2 regions of the Pseudogulbenkiania sp. AW2-16 genome follow, and region 2 is predicted to be linked to the other one. Evidence: predicted binding sites of a transcription regulator. Region 2 holds the regulator's gene; the other holds the start of a gene.
What was found. The regulator HrcA, encoded in region 2, represses chaperone genes, less so after heat shock. The targets are predictions, from matches to a motif close to ATTAGCACTCGNNNNNNNCGAGTGCTAAT.
Positions count from the first base shown of each region.

Region 1: rpoH (RNA polymerase sigma factor RpoH) is a predicted target of HrcA. The motif match lies at 4,057-4,085, and genes of this name have one in related genera.

Region 1 is NZ_CP157668.1:720,765-728,565, reverse strand. Features, by position in the region: gene ABKF58_RS03565 (PglL family O-oligosaccharyltransferase) at 1-1,090, shown strand, start outside; gene ABKF58_RS03560 (hypothetical protein) at 1,192-1,323, shown strand; gene ABKF58_RS03555 (PglL family O-oligosaccharyltransferase) at 1,311-2,972, shown strand; gene rpoH (RNA polymerase sigma factor RpoH) at 3,161-4,024, opposite strand; gene ftsX (permease-like cell division protein FtsX) at 4,157-5,065, opposite strand; gene ftsE (cell division ATP-binding protein FtsE) at 5,062-5,715, opposite strand; gene ftsY (signal recognition particle-docking protein FtsY) at 5,941-6,873, opposite strand; gene ABKF58_RS03530 (hypothetical protein) at 6,870-7,016, opposite strand; gene ABKF58_RS03525 (M16 family metallopeptidase) at 7,089-7,801, shown strand, end outside.
Region 2 is NZ_CP157668.1:2,355,968-2,363,768, forward strand. Features, by position in the region: gene alaS (alanine--tRNA ligase) at 1-1,491, opposite strand, end outside; gene ABKF58_RS11595 (SRPBCC domain-containing protein) at 1,572-2,030, opposite strand; gene recX (recombination regulator RecX) at 2,035-2,490, opposite strand; gene recA (recombinase RecA) at 2,499-3,554, opposite strand; gene hrcA (heat-inducible transcriptional repressor HrcA) at 3,728-4,747, shown strand; gene mltB (lytic murein transglycosylase B) at 4,797-5,828, shown strand; gene dnaX (DNA polymerase III subunit gamma/tau) at 5,888-7,795, shown strand; gene ABKF58_RS11625 (YbaB/EbfC family nucleoid-associated protein) at 7,799-7,801, shown strand, end outside.

The DNA of each region.
Region 1 (7,801 bases), 1.6 Mb from region 2:
AACGTTGATCGCGGCCACGCTGCTGATTATGCTGGCCCAGTTGTTTAATCACGAATTAGTAGGACTTATTCGCTCATCGGGTGCAGATATCCAAGTTGTTAGCGGGGCTGACCGTCTGTTGGATGCTGGCTTTGGGGCTAGGCGCCGTATTGAGTGGAGTAAGGCTTGGCAGGTGCTACAGGCTCATCCGTTATTCGGCGCAGGGTTTGGCAGCTATGCTTGGCAAAGTACGTGGTACGAAGCTTATGGTGGTTATCCCAAGGTTGTGGAAAGTGCGTTGTTCACGCACTCCCACAGTTTGATTTTCCAACTGATGGCGGAAACTGGCTGGATCGGATTGCTGGGGGCCTCTGCTATTCTGCTGTACTGTCTATGTCCCTATCTGCACAAGGAGGAGGCGACTCCCGATAATTTGCTGCTGAGCGGTATCGTGATGATCACTCTCGGTCATTCCCTGTTTGAATACCCGCTTTGGTATATGCCTTTTCTAACTGGCTTTGCCATCGTTTTAAGTCTGGCCCCGGGAAGGACTCTGCAAATTACCATCCGCCCCTTGATCCGAAATGTACTTGTGCTTTCCATTTGCTTGGGTGCCATAGTGTATGGGGTTACAGGGGTGCCGATGTTCTGGCGATTGGTGTACTGGCAAGTACCTTCAGGTATGGAGGACGAAGATAATGCCCGTATGCGCCAGCTGATTCCCTACCGGCAAAATCCGCTTTGGGCCACTGATGTCGATCTGGTTCTAAGCAATTATCTAGTCCCGTCGCGGCAGCAGTTGCCAACTCAATTGATGCTGTTCAGCGAAATGGCTCATTACCGGCCCTACTTTGAGGTGCTAGTTAAACTGGCTATGCTCGAAGCTTTGGACCAACAACCCGGCAAAGCACAGGCAACAATGTCAATGGCTCTGGCGGCTTTTCCCGATCTGGCAGGAAAAGCGAATCTGATGCTTTCCAGTTCAACGGAACCCGAATATGTACCCCTGAAGAACATGGTGGACAGGGCGTTGGTCGCCTACCGTCAAGGCGGTGCCGCCGCTGCTGCCAGCGCAGTGTCTAAAGCTGAGTATCGCCAGCCACTGTTCTGAATTGCTTCAGTACTGCGCCAAAGCCGGGCTTCCTTCCCGGCTTTTTCCTTCCCCGCCGCTTTGCGCTATGCTGCGCGCTTGTGTTCACTGACCCGACCCCCATGCTTTCTTCCCGACTGTTTCCCCGGCTCGCCCTGCTGAGTGTCTGCCTGATCGCCATCGTGCCGTTCGCCTCGCGCTTCCACTACGTGCCCTTGCCGCAGTGGTGGGGGAGATCAACGTGGTCTGGCTGACCGTGCTGGCGGCGGTGCTGTTGCTGCCCGGGACGCCGGCCTTGTTCGGTCGCGTGCCGCGCGCGGCCTGGTGGGCTTTGCTGGCGGCGCTGTGCTGGGGGTTGCAGCCGTGGCTGGCGCCGGTGCTGTTCCCCGGCATGAACTGGGCCACGGCGCTGGCCTGGGCGTGCATGGCCTTGCTGGCCTGTGTCGTGCTGGCGTTGCGTGAGCACTTCGGCCAACGTGAGCTGACCGTCTGGCTGGCCTGGGCCTTGCTGGCCGGGGCGCTGCTCCAGTCGCTGATCGGCATGGCGCAACTGACCGGGCTGGCCGAAGCCACAGGGGGGCTGCTGTTCTACGACCACGCCCATCCGACCAGCAACATCTTCGGCCACATCGGCCAGCGCAACCAGTTCGCCCATTACCTGATGTGGGGCGTGCTGGCGGGGTGTTATCTGCACGCCGCCGGGAAATTGCCGGCACGCTGGCTGTGGGGGCTGGTGGCATGGCTGGCGCTGTTGCTGGCCTGGGCCGGCTCACGCACCATCCTGCTCTACCTGCTGGCGCTGTCGGTGTTGGCGCTGATCTGGCACTGGCGTATCGGCGACACGGCTTCGCGGCGCCTGCGCAACGTGCTGTGGATCAGTTGCATATTGATCCTGGCGGCGCAGTTCCTGCTGCCGTGGGTGAACCAGCTGGTGTCGCTGCTGAGTCATGAAAGTGTGGGCGGGGCCTCGGGGCTGGAGCGGCTGGCGGCCAACGGCGACAGCATGGGCTCGCGCCGCTTCGCCGAGATGCACAAGGCCTGGCTGGTGTTCCGCTCGCATCCGCTGTGGGGCGTGGGCTGGTCGCAGTTCGCCGCCGAGAGCGTGCGGTTGCAGCCGCTGCCGCAGTTTGCCGCCGCCGGCTTCAATAGCGGGTTGTTCACCAATGCCCATAACCTGGTGCTGCAGCTGTTGGCGGAGATGGGCGGGCTGGTGACGCTGCTGGTGCTGGGGGGCTTTGTCTGGGCGGTGTGGCCGTATTTCCGCGAGCGGGCCGAACTGGAACACGTTCTGCCGTTGGGCGGTATGACGGTGACGCTGATCCACAGCCTGCTGGAATACCCGTTGTGGTACCTGTACTTCCTCGCCGTACTGGTGATCTTCGTGGCACTGGCGCCGGGACCGGGTGCCCGCCTGCCGCGCCTGGCAAGGTTGCCGCTGTGGCTGGGGGTGGCGGCATTGGGCTGGCTGTCGCTGACGGGGCTGACCCGCTACGACGAGCTGCTCGGGTTGTATACGCCGCTGGCCAACGCCAAGGCCAACGAAACGCGCGTGGCGCGGTTGGCTGAGATCGTCGAGACCGAACCGCTGTTCGCCTTCCACGCGCTCAACACGCTGGACAATTACCTGCAGCCGATGCGCGAGCAGCTGCCGCAAAAGCGGCGCTGGCTGACACGGCTGGCGGCGTTCCGTCCCTATCCGGACGTGTTGCTGAAGAAGGCCCAGCTGGAGGCGCTGGCGGGGGACGAAGGCGCTGCCGAGGCGACGCTCGGCTCCGCGCTGGCGTCGTTCCCCACCTACGCTCCCTCGTTCCTGAGCGAACTCGATCCGCGTGAGCCCGCTTGGGCCGGGCTGAGGCGGGTCACCGAGGCGGCGCGGCAAAAGCTGCCCCCGCAATACCGCTGAAGCGGCGGCTTCGCAGGGGGGCTGGGTACGAAGTCCGGAGCGTCGCATACCCGTCACTGAAGCGCATGGTTTGATGGGGCACAGCGCAAACGTCTTCACCCTTCCTACGGGCTACTACCCCGATTTACGCCGTGACAAGCAAAACGCCCCGCTGTGCGGGGCGTTGTCGTGTTCCATGATCAGGAGCTTCAGGCCTCGATGGTGGCCCGCTCGCTCAGCGCGGCTTTCATCTTGGTCAGTGCCTTGGCCTCGATCTGGCGGATACGCTCGGCCGAGACGCCGAACTCGGCGGCCAGTTCGTGCAGCGTGGCGCCACTGTCGTCGGCCAGCCAGCGCGCTTCGATGATGCGGCGGCTGCGGGCGTCGAGCGAGGAGAGGGCCTGCTCCAACCCGGCGGTCTGCAGGTGGTCGAAGGCTTTCTTCTCCAGCTGGCGCGTCGGCTCGTGGTCGGAGTCGGCCAGCCAGTCGATCGGGGCAAAGCCCTCGTCGTCGTTGTCGTCGGCCAGCAGGGCCACGTCCTGGCCGCTCATGCGGGTTTCCATCTCCCGCACTTCTTCCGGCTTGACGCCGAGGTCGTCGGCGATGACGCGCGCTTCGCTGTCGGTCAGCGCGGCAAAGCTTTTCTTCATGCTGCGCAGGTTGAAGAACAGCTTGCGCTGCGGCTTGGTGGTGGCGACACGCACCAGGCGCCAGTTGCGCAGGATGAATTCGTGGATTTCGGCCTTGATCCAGTGTACGGCGAAGGAGAACAGGCGTACGCCGCGGTTCGGCTCGAAGCGTTTCACCGCCTTCATCAGGCCGATATTGCCTTCCTGGATCAGGTCGGCTTGCGGCAGGCCGTAGCCGGCGTAGCCGCGGGCAATCGATACCACCACGCGCAGATGCGACAGCACCAGCTTTTTGGCCGCCTCCAGATCGTTCTGGGCATGCAGGCGGTTGGCCAGCTCGTTCTCTTCTTCTGCGCTCAACAGCGGCACGCTGTTCACGATCTGGATGTACTGCTCCAGGCTGCCGCTGGACGAGGGGACGGGCAAGGCGAACGTTGCGGTCATGGATTAACTACCTCCTTGATGGGTAGTGCAATGCTAGCACTCGCATTGGTCGAGTGCCAGCAGCAAAAAGTTCCAGTGGCGATGTATTTTTCAATCGGCCCGATAGCCGGCCTCTTTCGCCGTGAGGGACGCCTAGTGCGGCTCGATCTGACGCAGGTGATGATTGGACGCCAGCCGTGCGCCGAGCATCGCCAGTATGCCGGTGGCGGCGAGCATGGCCAGCAGTTCGAACGGTGTCAGCGTGCGCAGTTCCAGCCGTTCGTTGTAGAGCTGGGCAAATTCGCGTACCGCCGGGTTGGCCGTGGCCACCAGCCAGCTGGTCAGCCCCCAGGCGATCAGCCCGGCCAGGATGCCCTGCCACAAGGCGTGGTAGAGGAAGGGGCGGCGGATGAAGTTGTCGCTGGCGCCGATCAGCTTCGACACCTCGATCTCGTCGCGGTGCGCCAGAATCTGCATGCGGATGGTGTTGTGCGTTACCAGCACCAGGGCGAGGCCGAGCGCGGCGCCGAGAAACAAGGTCAGGTGGCGCACTAGTTCGACCATGCCGTAGAGGCGCTTGGCCCAGCTGGCGTCGAACTGGGCGGACTCGACCATCGGCAGGCCCGACAGCTCCTTCTGCAGCATTTCCAGCTCGCCGGGCTCGAGCGTCACCGGGGTGACCACGAAGGCGTCCGGCAGCGGGTTGCTGTCCAGGTCGGCCGCCAGGCCGTCGAGGCCGTTGCGCTTTTCCAGCCCGGCCAGCGCCTCGGCCTTGCTGACGAAGCTGACCGATTTCACCTTGGGGTTGCCGGCGAGCGAGCTTTTCACCGCGGCGAGGTCGGCGTCCTCGGCCGACAGTTCCATGAACAGCGAAATTTGCGGTGTGGCGGTGAGCTTGCCGACCCAGGCCTGGGTGCTCTCGATGCCGAGGTACAGTGCCAGCGGCAGCGCCAGCGCCACCGACAGCATCAGCAGGCTGAGCAGGCTGCCGAACGGCTGGCGCAGGATTTTGACCAGCGCCTGGCGGGCGCTCAAGAAGTGCAGGTAGAGAAAGTGCTTCATGCGGCGAACTGTCCTTCTCTCAGGCGGATGATGCGGCGTCCGTAGTCTTCCATCAGCGTCTCGTCGTGGGCCGAGATCACCACGGTGACGCCGACCTGGTGGAACGACTTGAACAATTCCATGATGTCGAGCGCGTAGGCGCGGTCGAGGTTGGCCGAAGGCTCGTCGGCGAGCAGGATGGACGGCCGATGCACCACGGCGCGGGCGATGCACAGCCGTTGCTGTTCGCCGCCGGAGAGGTGGATCGGCATCGCCTTCTCCTTGCCCAGCAGACCGACCTTGTCGAGCGCGGCGCGCACGCGTTTGGCGGCATCGCGGCGGTCGAAGCCGATGATGTTGAGCGGCAGCATGACGTTGTCGAACACCGGGCGGTCGAACAGGATCTTGTGATCCTGGAACACCAGGCCGATGTGCTGGCGCACGTAAGGCAGCTGGCTCGGACGCAGCTTGCTGAGGTTCTGGCCGTTGACCAGCACACCGCCGCTGGTGGCGCGTTCGATGCCGGCGATCAGCTTCAGCAGGGTGGATTTGCCGGCACCGGAGTGGCCGGCCAGGAACACCATTTCGCCGCTGTCGATGGCAAACGAGAGATTCTTCAGGGCCTCGTTACCCCCGGGGTAGCGCTTGGTCACCTGGTCGAACTGGATCATGCGGAAGAGTCCCCTTGCGGATAGATTAATTGGCCGAAGCCAGGCTGGATACAGAGCCATTCCAGCCGGCGAGCAAGCCAGGGCAGGGTGAGTGTTGCCGGTGCGCGGGAAGCGGAATGGCCACGGGATACGTCAGGATTCCGCCTCGCCGAGCGCATCGGAAGAGGCGCACGCGGTCCTCCGGCCCTCACGATGCCAGGGCGGAGCCGCCCGATGGAGCGGCTCTCAGTCGAACAGCGCGTCAACGTAGTCCTTGGCATTGAACGGGCGCAGGTCGTCGATGCTTTCGCCGACGCCGACAAAGCGCAGCGGCACCGGGTTCTGCTTGGCGATGGCGGCGATCACCCCGCCCTTGGCGGTGCCGTCGAGCTTGGTCAGGATCAGCCCGGTCAGGCCGAGCGCCTCGTCGAACACCTTCACCTGGTTGATGGCGTTCTGGCCGATGTTGGCGTCCAGCACCAGCATCACCTCGTGTGGCGCTTCCGGCAGGGCCTTCTGGATCACCCGCTTCACCTTCTTGATCTCTTCCATCAGGTGCAGCTGCGTCGGCAGGCGCCCGGCGGTGTCGGCCAGCACGATGTCGATGCCGCGCGCCTGCGCCGCCTTGATGGCGTCGAAACAGACCGCGGCCGAGTCGCCGCTCTGCTGGGCGATCACGGTGACGTTATTGCGCTCGCCCCAGGCGATCAGCTGCTCGCGCGCGGCGGCGCGGAAGGTGTCGCCGGCGGCCAGCAGCACCGACTTGCCCTGCGACTGGAAGTACTTGGCCAGCTTGCCGATGCTGGTGGTCTTGCCAGCGCCGTTGACGCCCGCCATCATGATGACATAGGGTTTGCGACCGGCGATGTCGAGCGGCTGCTCCAGCGGACCGATCAAGTCGTTCAACGAGTCCTTCAGCGCCCCCTTCAGTTCGGCGGCATCCTTCAGGCCCCGGAGCGAGACGCGCTCGCGCACGTCCTTGAGCAGGTGCAGGGTGGCGTCGACGCCCATGTCGGCGGTCAACAGCACCGTCTCTAGTTCGTCGTACAGGTCCTCGTCGATCTTGCCGCCGCCGAACAGGCCGGCCAGCGACTTGCCGAGCTTGTCGCGGGTTTTCGACAGGCCGGCCTTGAGCCGCTCGGTCCAGCTCGGTTTTTTCGGCGGCGCAGCCTCGGTCACGACCGGCGCGGTGACGGCGGGTTCCGGGGCCGGGGGGCGTCGGCGATGTGGGTCTCGGCGATGGCGGTGGCGTTGGTGGCGGGTGTTTCACTGCTGGCCGGGGTGGCCGGCGGCGCAGACTTCTTCTTGAAGAAACTAAACATGCTGGGCTGTAGTCAACTTATGGCATCGGATGGACCAAATTGTATCCTCAAATCAGGCATAGGGCAGATTCCGTGATTTCTAGAACCCTCTCGACTGTTGCGGGCGTGGTGTTTCTCGGGGTGTGCGGCGTGGTTTCGGCCGAACCCGTCGAGGCCGTGCTCGACAACGGCATGAAAATCGTGGTGCAGCGCGACGAGCGCGCGCCGGTGGCGGTATCGCAGCTGTGGTACCGCGTCGGCAGTGTGGACGAGGTCAACGGCCGCACCGGGCTGTCGCACCTGCTGGAACACATGATGTTCAAAGGCACGCCGACGGTGCCGGCCGGCGAATTCAGCCGCCTCATTGCCCAGGCCGGGGGGAAGGACAACGCCTTCACCTCGCGCGACTACACCGTCTACTTCCAGCAGCTGGCCGCCGACAAGCTGCCGCTGGCGCTCAAGCTGGAGGCGGATCGCATGCACAACCTGTCGTTCAAGGACAGCGATTTCACCAGCGAACTGCAGGTGGTCAAGGAAGAGCGGCGCATGCGCACCGACGACCAGCCGGCCGGCATCATGGCCGAAACCCTGTTCGCCAACGCCTTCGTCGCCAGCCCGGTGCGCTACCCGGTGATCGGCTGGATGGACGACCTCGATCACATGAAGCCGGACGACCTGCGCCAGTGGTACCGCCACTGGTACGGCCCGAACAACGCCACGCTGGTGGTGGTGGGCGATGTCGATCCGCAGGCGGTGATCGCCGAGGCGCGCCGCCAGTTCGGTGCGCTCAAGCCGGTGGCGCTGCC
Region 2 (7,801 bases):
GGCGTAGAACGCGGTGTCGTCCAGCACCACTACGCCTTCTTCGCCTTCGGCCAACTGCTCGACCGGGGTGCTGCCCTTGAACAGCGCCAGCACCTTGGCGTCGACGCTGGCGGTTTCGTAGCCGTGGAAGCGGGTGTCGGCACCCGCGTACTCCAGGTTGCCGGTCATCTTGAAGCTGGAGGCGGCACGCGCGCGTTCACGCTGGGCGTTCATCGCGTGCTCGAAGCCCTCCATGTCCACCTCGATATTACGCTCGCGGCAGATGTCGGCGGTCAGGTCGACTGGGAAGCCGAAGGTGTCGTACAGCTTGAAGATGGTGTCGCCGTCCATGCGGATCTTGCCGCCCTGCAGCGCGGCATCGACCAGCGCCATGCCGTGCTCCAGGGTCTCGGCGAAGCGGATTTCCTCGGCGCGCAGGTTGTCTTCGATGTGGGCCTGCTGCTGGCGCAGTTCCGGGTAGGCCCCGCCCATTTCTTCCACCAGGTCGGCTACGATCTTGTGGAAGAACAGGCCCTTCTGGCCCAGCTTGTAGCCGTGACGGATGGCGCGGCGGGCAATGCGGCGCAGCACGTAGCCGCGACCTTCGTTGGACGGCAGGATGCCGTCGGCGATCATGAAGCTGCAGGCGCGGATGTGGTCGGCGATCACCTTCAGTGACGGCACGTTCTGGCTGTACTCGACGCCGGTTTCACGCGCGGCGGCGCGCACCAGGCAGGCGAGGCCGTCGGTTTCGTAGTTGGACTTCACGTGCTGCAGCACGGTGGAGAGGCGCTCCAGGCCCATGCCGGTATCCACCGACGGCTTCGGCAGCGGGTGCAGCGTGCCGGTTTCGTCGCGGTTGAACTGCATGAACACGTTGTTCCAGATTTCCATGAAGCGGTCGCCGTCCTCGTCCGGGCTGCCCGGAGGGCCGCCGGCGACTTCCTCGCCGTGGTCATAGAAAATCTCGGTGCACGGGCCGCACGGGCCGGTGTCGCCCATGGTCCAGAAGTTGTCGGAGGCGTACGCCGCGCCCTTGTTGTCGCCGATGCGCACGATCTTTTCCACCGGCAGGCCGACGGTCTTGTGCCAGATGTCGAAGGCCTCGTCGTCGCTGGCGTACACCGTGACCATCAGCTTTTCCTTCGGCAGGGCCAGCCACTGCTCGCCGGTCAGGAACTCCCAGGCGTAGGTGATGGCATCGTGCTTGAAGTAGTCGCCGAAGCTGAAGTTGCCCAGCATCTCGAAGAAGGTGTGGTGGCGCGCGGTATAGCCGACGTTCTCCAGGTCGTTGTGCTTGCCGCCGGCACGCAGGCATTTCTGGCTGGTGGTGGCGCGGGTGTAGTCGCGCTTCTCGAAGCCGAGGAACACGTCCTTGAACTGGACCATGCCGGCCACGGTGAACATCAGGGTCGGGTCGTTGCCGGGGATCAGGCTGCTGGAAGGCACGACCTGATGGCCCTTGGAGGCAAAAAAGTCCAGAAACTTCTGGCGAATTTCAGAGGTTTTCATAAATATTGTTTCGTCAGGGTCTAAGACGGGCCGCCAACCGGGTTGTTGCGGCGCACTACATCGAGCATGGCTCGATTGTGTCAAGCCGTCCCGGTGCTGGCAAGGGTTTCGGCCCGCTTCTTGACGGCTTCGTTCATGCCGACGAAGCCGTTTCGGGTGTGGTTGAGCAGGGTTTCGGAAAACAGCGGGGTCAACAGGCCCTGGAAGGTCTCGCGCTGGTACAGCCGGGTGGTGCCGGCATCCAGCACCTCCAGTTCAAAGGCGTGCACGCCGCAAAACAGCGGCTGGGCCAGCAAGGTGCCGCGCCAGACCAGCTTGAGGCCCGGTTCGAGCTCGATCAGGGTGGGGCGGAAGGTCATGCGCCGTGCCTGCGGCGGATGCACCGTGACGCACAGCCGCGCACCGCGCTGCAGCTTGCCGTGCAGGCCGACGATGAACGGGTTCCAGTACGGATAGCTGGGCCAGTCGGTGAGCACCTGCCAGATCTGGTCGGGGCTGGCCTGGATGTCGATACGGCTGTCGATGGTCTTGATTGGCATCGCCCTAATCCTCCGCGTCGGTAAAGTCTTCGTCCACCGTTCCTTGCAGCACCCGGCGGATCACGTCCATCGGGAAGCCGCGCGTGGCGAGAAACCGCATTTGCTTCATCTTGTCCTGGGGCGTGGCGGGCGGCGTGCCGAACTTGCGCTGCCACAGCGAGAGCGCCACGGCCGTGTCGTCCTGCTGCGCCAGCGCCGTCTCGATCGCTTCCCGGTCCAGCCCTTTTTCACGCATCGCCTGGGCGATGCGGCGGCTGCCGTACTTGCGGCCCTTGACGTCGGCAAACTGCTCGGCAAAACGGTGGTCGGATTGCCAGCCGTTGGCCGCCAGCTCGTCGAGCAGGGTGGCCAGCTGTTCCGCGCTCTCGGCAAACGGCGCGAGCCGCCGCTCCAGTTCCCGGCGCGAATATTCGCGCCGGGAGAGGAGGTCGACGGCCCGCGCTTTCAGGCTTTTCGTCATGCGCCGGATCAGAACATGCCGTCAGCCAGCTCTTCCTCTTCCGGCTGGCCTTCGGTGATGGCGACATTGATGCCGACCGCTTCGCGAATCTTGCCTTCGATCTCGCGCGCGATGGCCGGGTTGTCCTTCAGCCACAGACGGGTGTTGTCCTTGCCCTGGCCGATCTTCTGGCCGTTGTAGCTGTACCAGGCGCCGGATTTCTCGACGAAGCCATGCTCCACGCCCAGCTCGACGATTTCGCCCTCGCGCGAGATGCCTTCGCCGTACAGGATGTCGAAGCCGGCCTGGCGGAACGGCGGCGATACCTTGTTCTTGACCACTTTGACGCGGGTCTCGTTACCGATGATTTCCTCGCCCTTCTTGATGCCGCCGATACGACGGATGTCGAGGCGCACCGAGGCGTAGAACTTCAGCGCGTTGCCGCCGGTGGTGGTTTCCGGGCTGCCGAACATCACGCCGATCTTCATGCGGATCTGGTTGATGAAGATCACCAGGGTGTTGGTGCGCTTGATATTGCCGGTCAGCTTGCGCAGCGCCTGGCTCATCAGGCGGGCGTGCAGGCCGACGTGGTTGTCGCCCATTTCGCCTTCGATTTCGGCCTTCGGCACCAGGGCCGCCACCGAGTCGACCACGATCACGTCGACGCCGCTGGAACGCACCAGCATGTCACAGATTTCCAGCGCCTGTTCGCCGGTGTCCGGCTGCGAGATCAGCAGGTCTTCGACGTTGACGCCGAGTTTCTGGGCGTAGGTCGGGTCGAGCGCGTTTTCCGCATCGATGTAGGCGCAGGTGCCGCCCAGTTTCTGCGCTTCGGCCACCACCTGCAGACACAGCGTGGTCTTGCCGGACGATTCCGGGCCGTAGATTTCCACCACGCGACCGCGCGGCAGGCCGCCCACGCCCAGCGCCAGATCGAGACCGAGCGAGCCGGTGCTGATCACCTGCAGATTTTCGGTGATCTGGTTGTCGCTCATGCGCATGATCGAACCCTTGCCGAACTGCTTCTCAATCTGGGCAAGGGCCGCGGCCAGGGCCTTGCTCTTGTCTTCGGAACGCTCCGCCATGCTGTCTCCAAAAATCGGGTTTGATAAACGTACCGCCGGATTATCGCACAAAGCCCATGGCGCTCAAACGCGGGCATGCGCGCGCCGGCCAAGCGCGATCTGCCGTGAGGCGCTTGAAATGCCGGGGAATGCAGCCACTTCTCACTCCACGGGGGACGTGTAAAATGATTGGCATGCTGAACGAACGCGCGCAACGCCTGCTGAAAGCTCTGGTCGAGCGCTACATCGCCGACGGGCAGCCGGTCGGTTCCCGCACGCTGGCCATGGTGGCGGGGCTGGACCTGTCCCCGGCCTCGATTCGTAACGTGCTGGCCGATCTCGAAGAGATGGGCCTGGTTGCCTCGCCGCACACCTCGGCCGGCCGTATACCGACCGCCAAGGGCTACCGCCTGTTCGTCGACCGGATGCTGACCATCCGGCCGCTGGAAGAGGGCACGCTGCACGAGCTGGAGCACAGCCTGCAGCCGGACAGCCCGCAGCGCATCGCCCAGTCGGCCTCGTCGCTGCTGTCCGATCTCACCCATTTCGCCGGCGTGGTGATCACCCCGCAGCGCCTCGACGTGGCCTTCCGCCAGGTCGAGTTCTTGCGTCTGTCGGAGCGGCGCATCTTGCTGATCCTGGTGACCATGGACGGCGACGTGCAGAATCACCTGCTCAATCCGTCGCGCGACTACTCCCCGACCGAGCTGATCGAGGCCGCCAACTTTCTCAACCAGCACTACGCCGGTCAGGGCTTGACCAGCATCGCGCAGCGCATGGAGAGCGAGCTGCACCAGCTGAAGGGGGATATCACCGAGCTGATGGCGGCGGCGATCCGCTTCGGCCAGAGCGCGATGAGCGACGCGCCGGCCTCGGTGGTGATCGCCGGCGGCACCAACCTGCTGAACGTCAGCGATCTCTCCGACGACCTGACGCGGTTGCGCGAGCTGTTCGAGACCTTCGAGCGCAAGACCGAGCTGCTGGAGCTGCTCAACCAGAGCCGCAACGCGCAGGGGGTCAATATTTTCATCGGCGAGGAGTCGGGGGTGGTGACGCTGGGCGAGTGCTCGATCGTGACCGCGCCTTACTGCATCAACGGCCAGGTGGTGGGCACGCTCGGCGTGGTGGGCCCGACCCGCATGGCCTACGAGCGCGTCATTCCCATCGTGGACATTACCTCGCGCCTGGTGTCGAGCGCGCTGTCCTATCAATAAACCCAGTCGGTCGGCGTGGTGCCGGCGGATGCCTTACCGGAACGCCCTGATGAAACTCCTTACCTGCTCGGCTGCCGCCACGCTCGCCCTGACCAGCTCGCTGGCGCTGGCCGACGCGGCGTTTCTCGCCCGGCCCGACGTGCAACGCTATATCGACGAGCAGGTGGCCAGCGGCCAGTTCGACCGCCCCGAGCTGGAGGCGGTGTTCGCCAACGTCGAAACCAAGCCCAACATCCTGCAGATACTCGACCGCCCGGCCACCTCGCGGCCGTGGTACCAGTTCCGTACGGCCTTCTTCAACGATCGCCTGATCGACGGCGGCGTGGCGTTCTGGAAAGACAACGCGGCTACGCTGGAGCGGGCCGAGGCGACCTTCGGCGTGGCGCCGGAGGTGGTGGTGGCGATCATCGGCATCGAGACCGGCTACGGCCGCAGCACCGGCAGTTTCCGCGTGGTGGATGCCCTGTCGACCATCGGTTTCGATTACCCGCGCCGCGCCGAGTACTTCCGCGGCGAACTCACCGAGTTCCTGCGCCTGGCCAAGGAAGAGGGCAAGAACCCGCTGCTCTTGAAAGGCTCCTACGCCGGCGCCATGGGCTGGCCGCAGTTCATGCCGTCGAGCTACCGCAAGTGGGCGGTGGACTTCGACGGCGACGGCCATCGCGATATCTGGGGCAGCGTGCCGGACGTGATCGGCAGCGTGGCGCATTACTTCCAGCTGCACGGCTGGCGCCACGGCGACGACGTGATCCTGCCGGCCAGCGTGCAGCCGGGGGCGCAGGTCGATCAGCTGGTGGCCGACAAGTTCAACCTGCACTATACCGTGGGCGAGCTGAAGCAGATGGGGGTGCAGCCGGAGGCGCCGGTGGGCGACCAGGTGCCGGCGGTGCTGGTGCCGCTGGAAACCGCGCCCGGCGTGACCGAATACTGGCTCGGTCTGAACAACTTCTACGTCATCACCCGCTACAACAAGAGCACCCTGTACGCCAAAGCGGCGCAGGAGGTGGCAGCCGCCATCCGCGAGCGTTATCTGGCGCAGCAGTTCCTCGGCCAGCAGCCGGTTTCGACACCGGCGCCGTGACGTCGGGCGGCGACGAAAAGGGTCGCCTTGCCTGCCAATTGGAATTAGAATCCGCCACCATGACTTATCAAGTGCTTGCCCGCAAATGGCGCCCGAAACGCTTTGCCGACCTGGTCGGTCAGGAGCACGTGGTGCGCGCCCTGACCAACGCCCTGGCCGGTGAGCGGCTGCATCACGCCTACCTGCTGACCGGCACGCGCGGCGTGGGCAAGACCACCATCGCCCGGATTCTCGCCAAGAGCCTCAACTGCGAGGCCGGTGTCGGCGCCGAGCCGTGCGGCGAGTGTTCCGCCTGTCGCCAGATCGACGCCGGCCGCTTCGTCGACCTCTTGGAGATCGACGCCGCCTCCAATACCGGCATCGACAATATCCGCGAAGTGCTGGAAAACGCCCAGTACGCGCCTACCTCGGGGCGCTACAAGGTGTACATCATCGACGAGGTGCACATGCTCTCCAAGAGCGCCTTCAACGCCATGTTGAAGACGCTGGAAGAGCCGCCGGCCCACGTCAAGTTCATCCTTGCCACCACCGATCCGCAGAAGGTGCCGGTGACGGTGCTGAGCCGCTGTCTGCAGTTCTCGCTGCGCAACATGACGCCGCAGCAGGTGGCGGGCCACCTGGCACGCGTGCTCGACGTGGAGCAGGTGAGCTACGAGGCGCCGGCGCTGGCGCTGCTGGGCCGTGCCGCCGCCGGCTCGATGCGCGACGCGCTGTCGCTGCTCGACCAGGCCATCGCCTACGGCGTCGGCAAGGTTGAGGAGGGCGGGGTGCGCGCCATGCTGGGTGCGGTCGACCGTGCCTACCTCTATACCCTGTTGGAAGCCCTGGCCGAGGCCGACGGCCCGCGTCTGATCGAGGAGGCCAAGGCGTTGGCCGAGCGCGGCGTCGGTTTCGACAGCGCACTGGGCGAGCTGGCCCTGCTGTTGCAGCAGATCGCGCTGGCGCAGACGGTGCCGGCCGCCATCACCGGTGACGACCCCGACGCCGAGGCGGTGCTGGCACTGGCGCAACTGATCGCGCCAGAAGACGTGCAGCTCTACTACCAGATCGCCATCCATGGCCGCAAGGACCTGGCCCTGGCGCCGGACGAGCACGCCGGTTTCACCATGACGCTGCTACGCATGCTGGCGTTTCATCCGCAGAATGCGCCGGGCGACAGCACGCCGGCACCGCGTCCGGCGGCGGCGTGCCGTCCCGAGCCGGCGAGCCGGCCGGCCGTGCCGAGTGAGCCGTCGGTGGAGGGGGCTTCCGCTGCCAAGGCCTTGCTGGCGCGTTTGTCCGGCCGCAACGGAGCGGCGCGCAGTGCACCCGCCACGCCGGACGAGTCCGCACCGGCCGACCCCGAACCCGAGCCGGCGCGCGTCGAACCGGTGCCGGCGGCCCCGGCTGTCGCCACTCAGTCCGAGCCGGGCACGCCGCCGTCGGTCGAGCTGGCGCCGTGGGAGGATGCTCCCGACGACGATGACGCCGGCGACGTCGCCGCCGAAGCCTGGCAGGCGGGGGTGAGCGCCGACGACAGCACGGCCGAGGCGTGGTCGGAGCCGGCCGCGCCGCCTGCCGCCGCCGAGCCCTATGTTTTCGACGGCGATTGGGCCGCGTTGGTGGCCGAGCTGGGCGCGCGCATGGGGGCCAGCCGCATGCTGGCGCACAACGCGGTGCTCAAATCCTGGAATGGACGGCGCTTGCAGCTGGCGGTGCCGGAGAGCTTCCGTCACCTCGCCACGCGCGATTACCAGGAAAAACTCAAGGCCGCGTTGGCCGAACGCTTTGGCCAGGCGCCGGAGCTGTCGGTCAGCGTGGAGGAGCTGGGGATGGAAACCCCAGCGATGCGCGAGGCGCGTTTCCGCCAGGAACAGCTGGCGGCGGCGCGTGTCAATCTCGAAAATGATCCCGTGGTGCGGCAGCTGGTCGGCGAATTCAACGCCGTGCTGCTCACCGAGACGATTCAACCTGTGCAGGAGTTGTAGCCCATG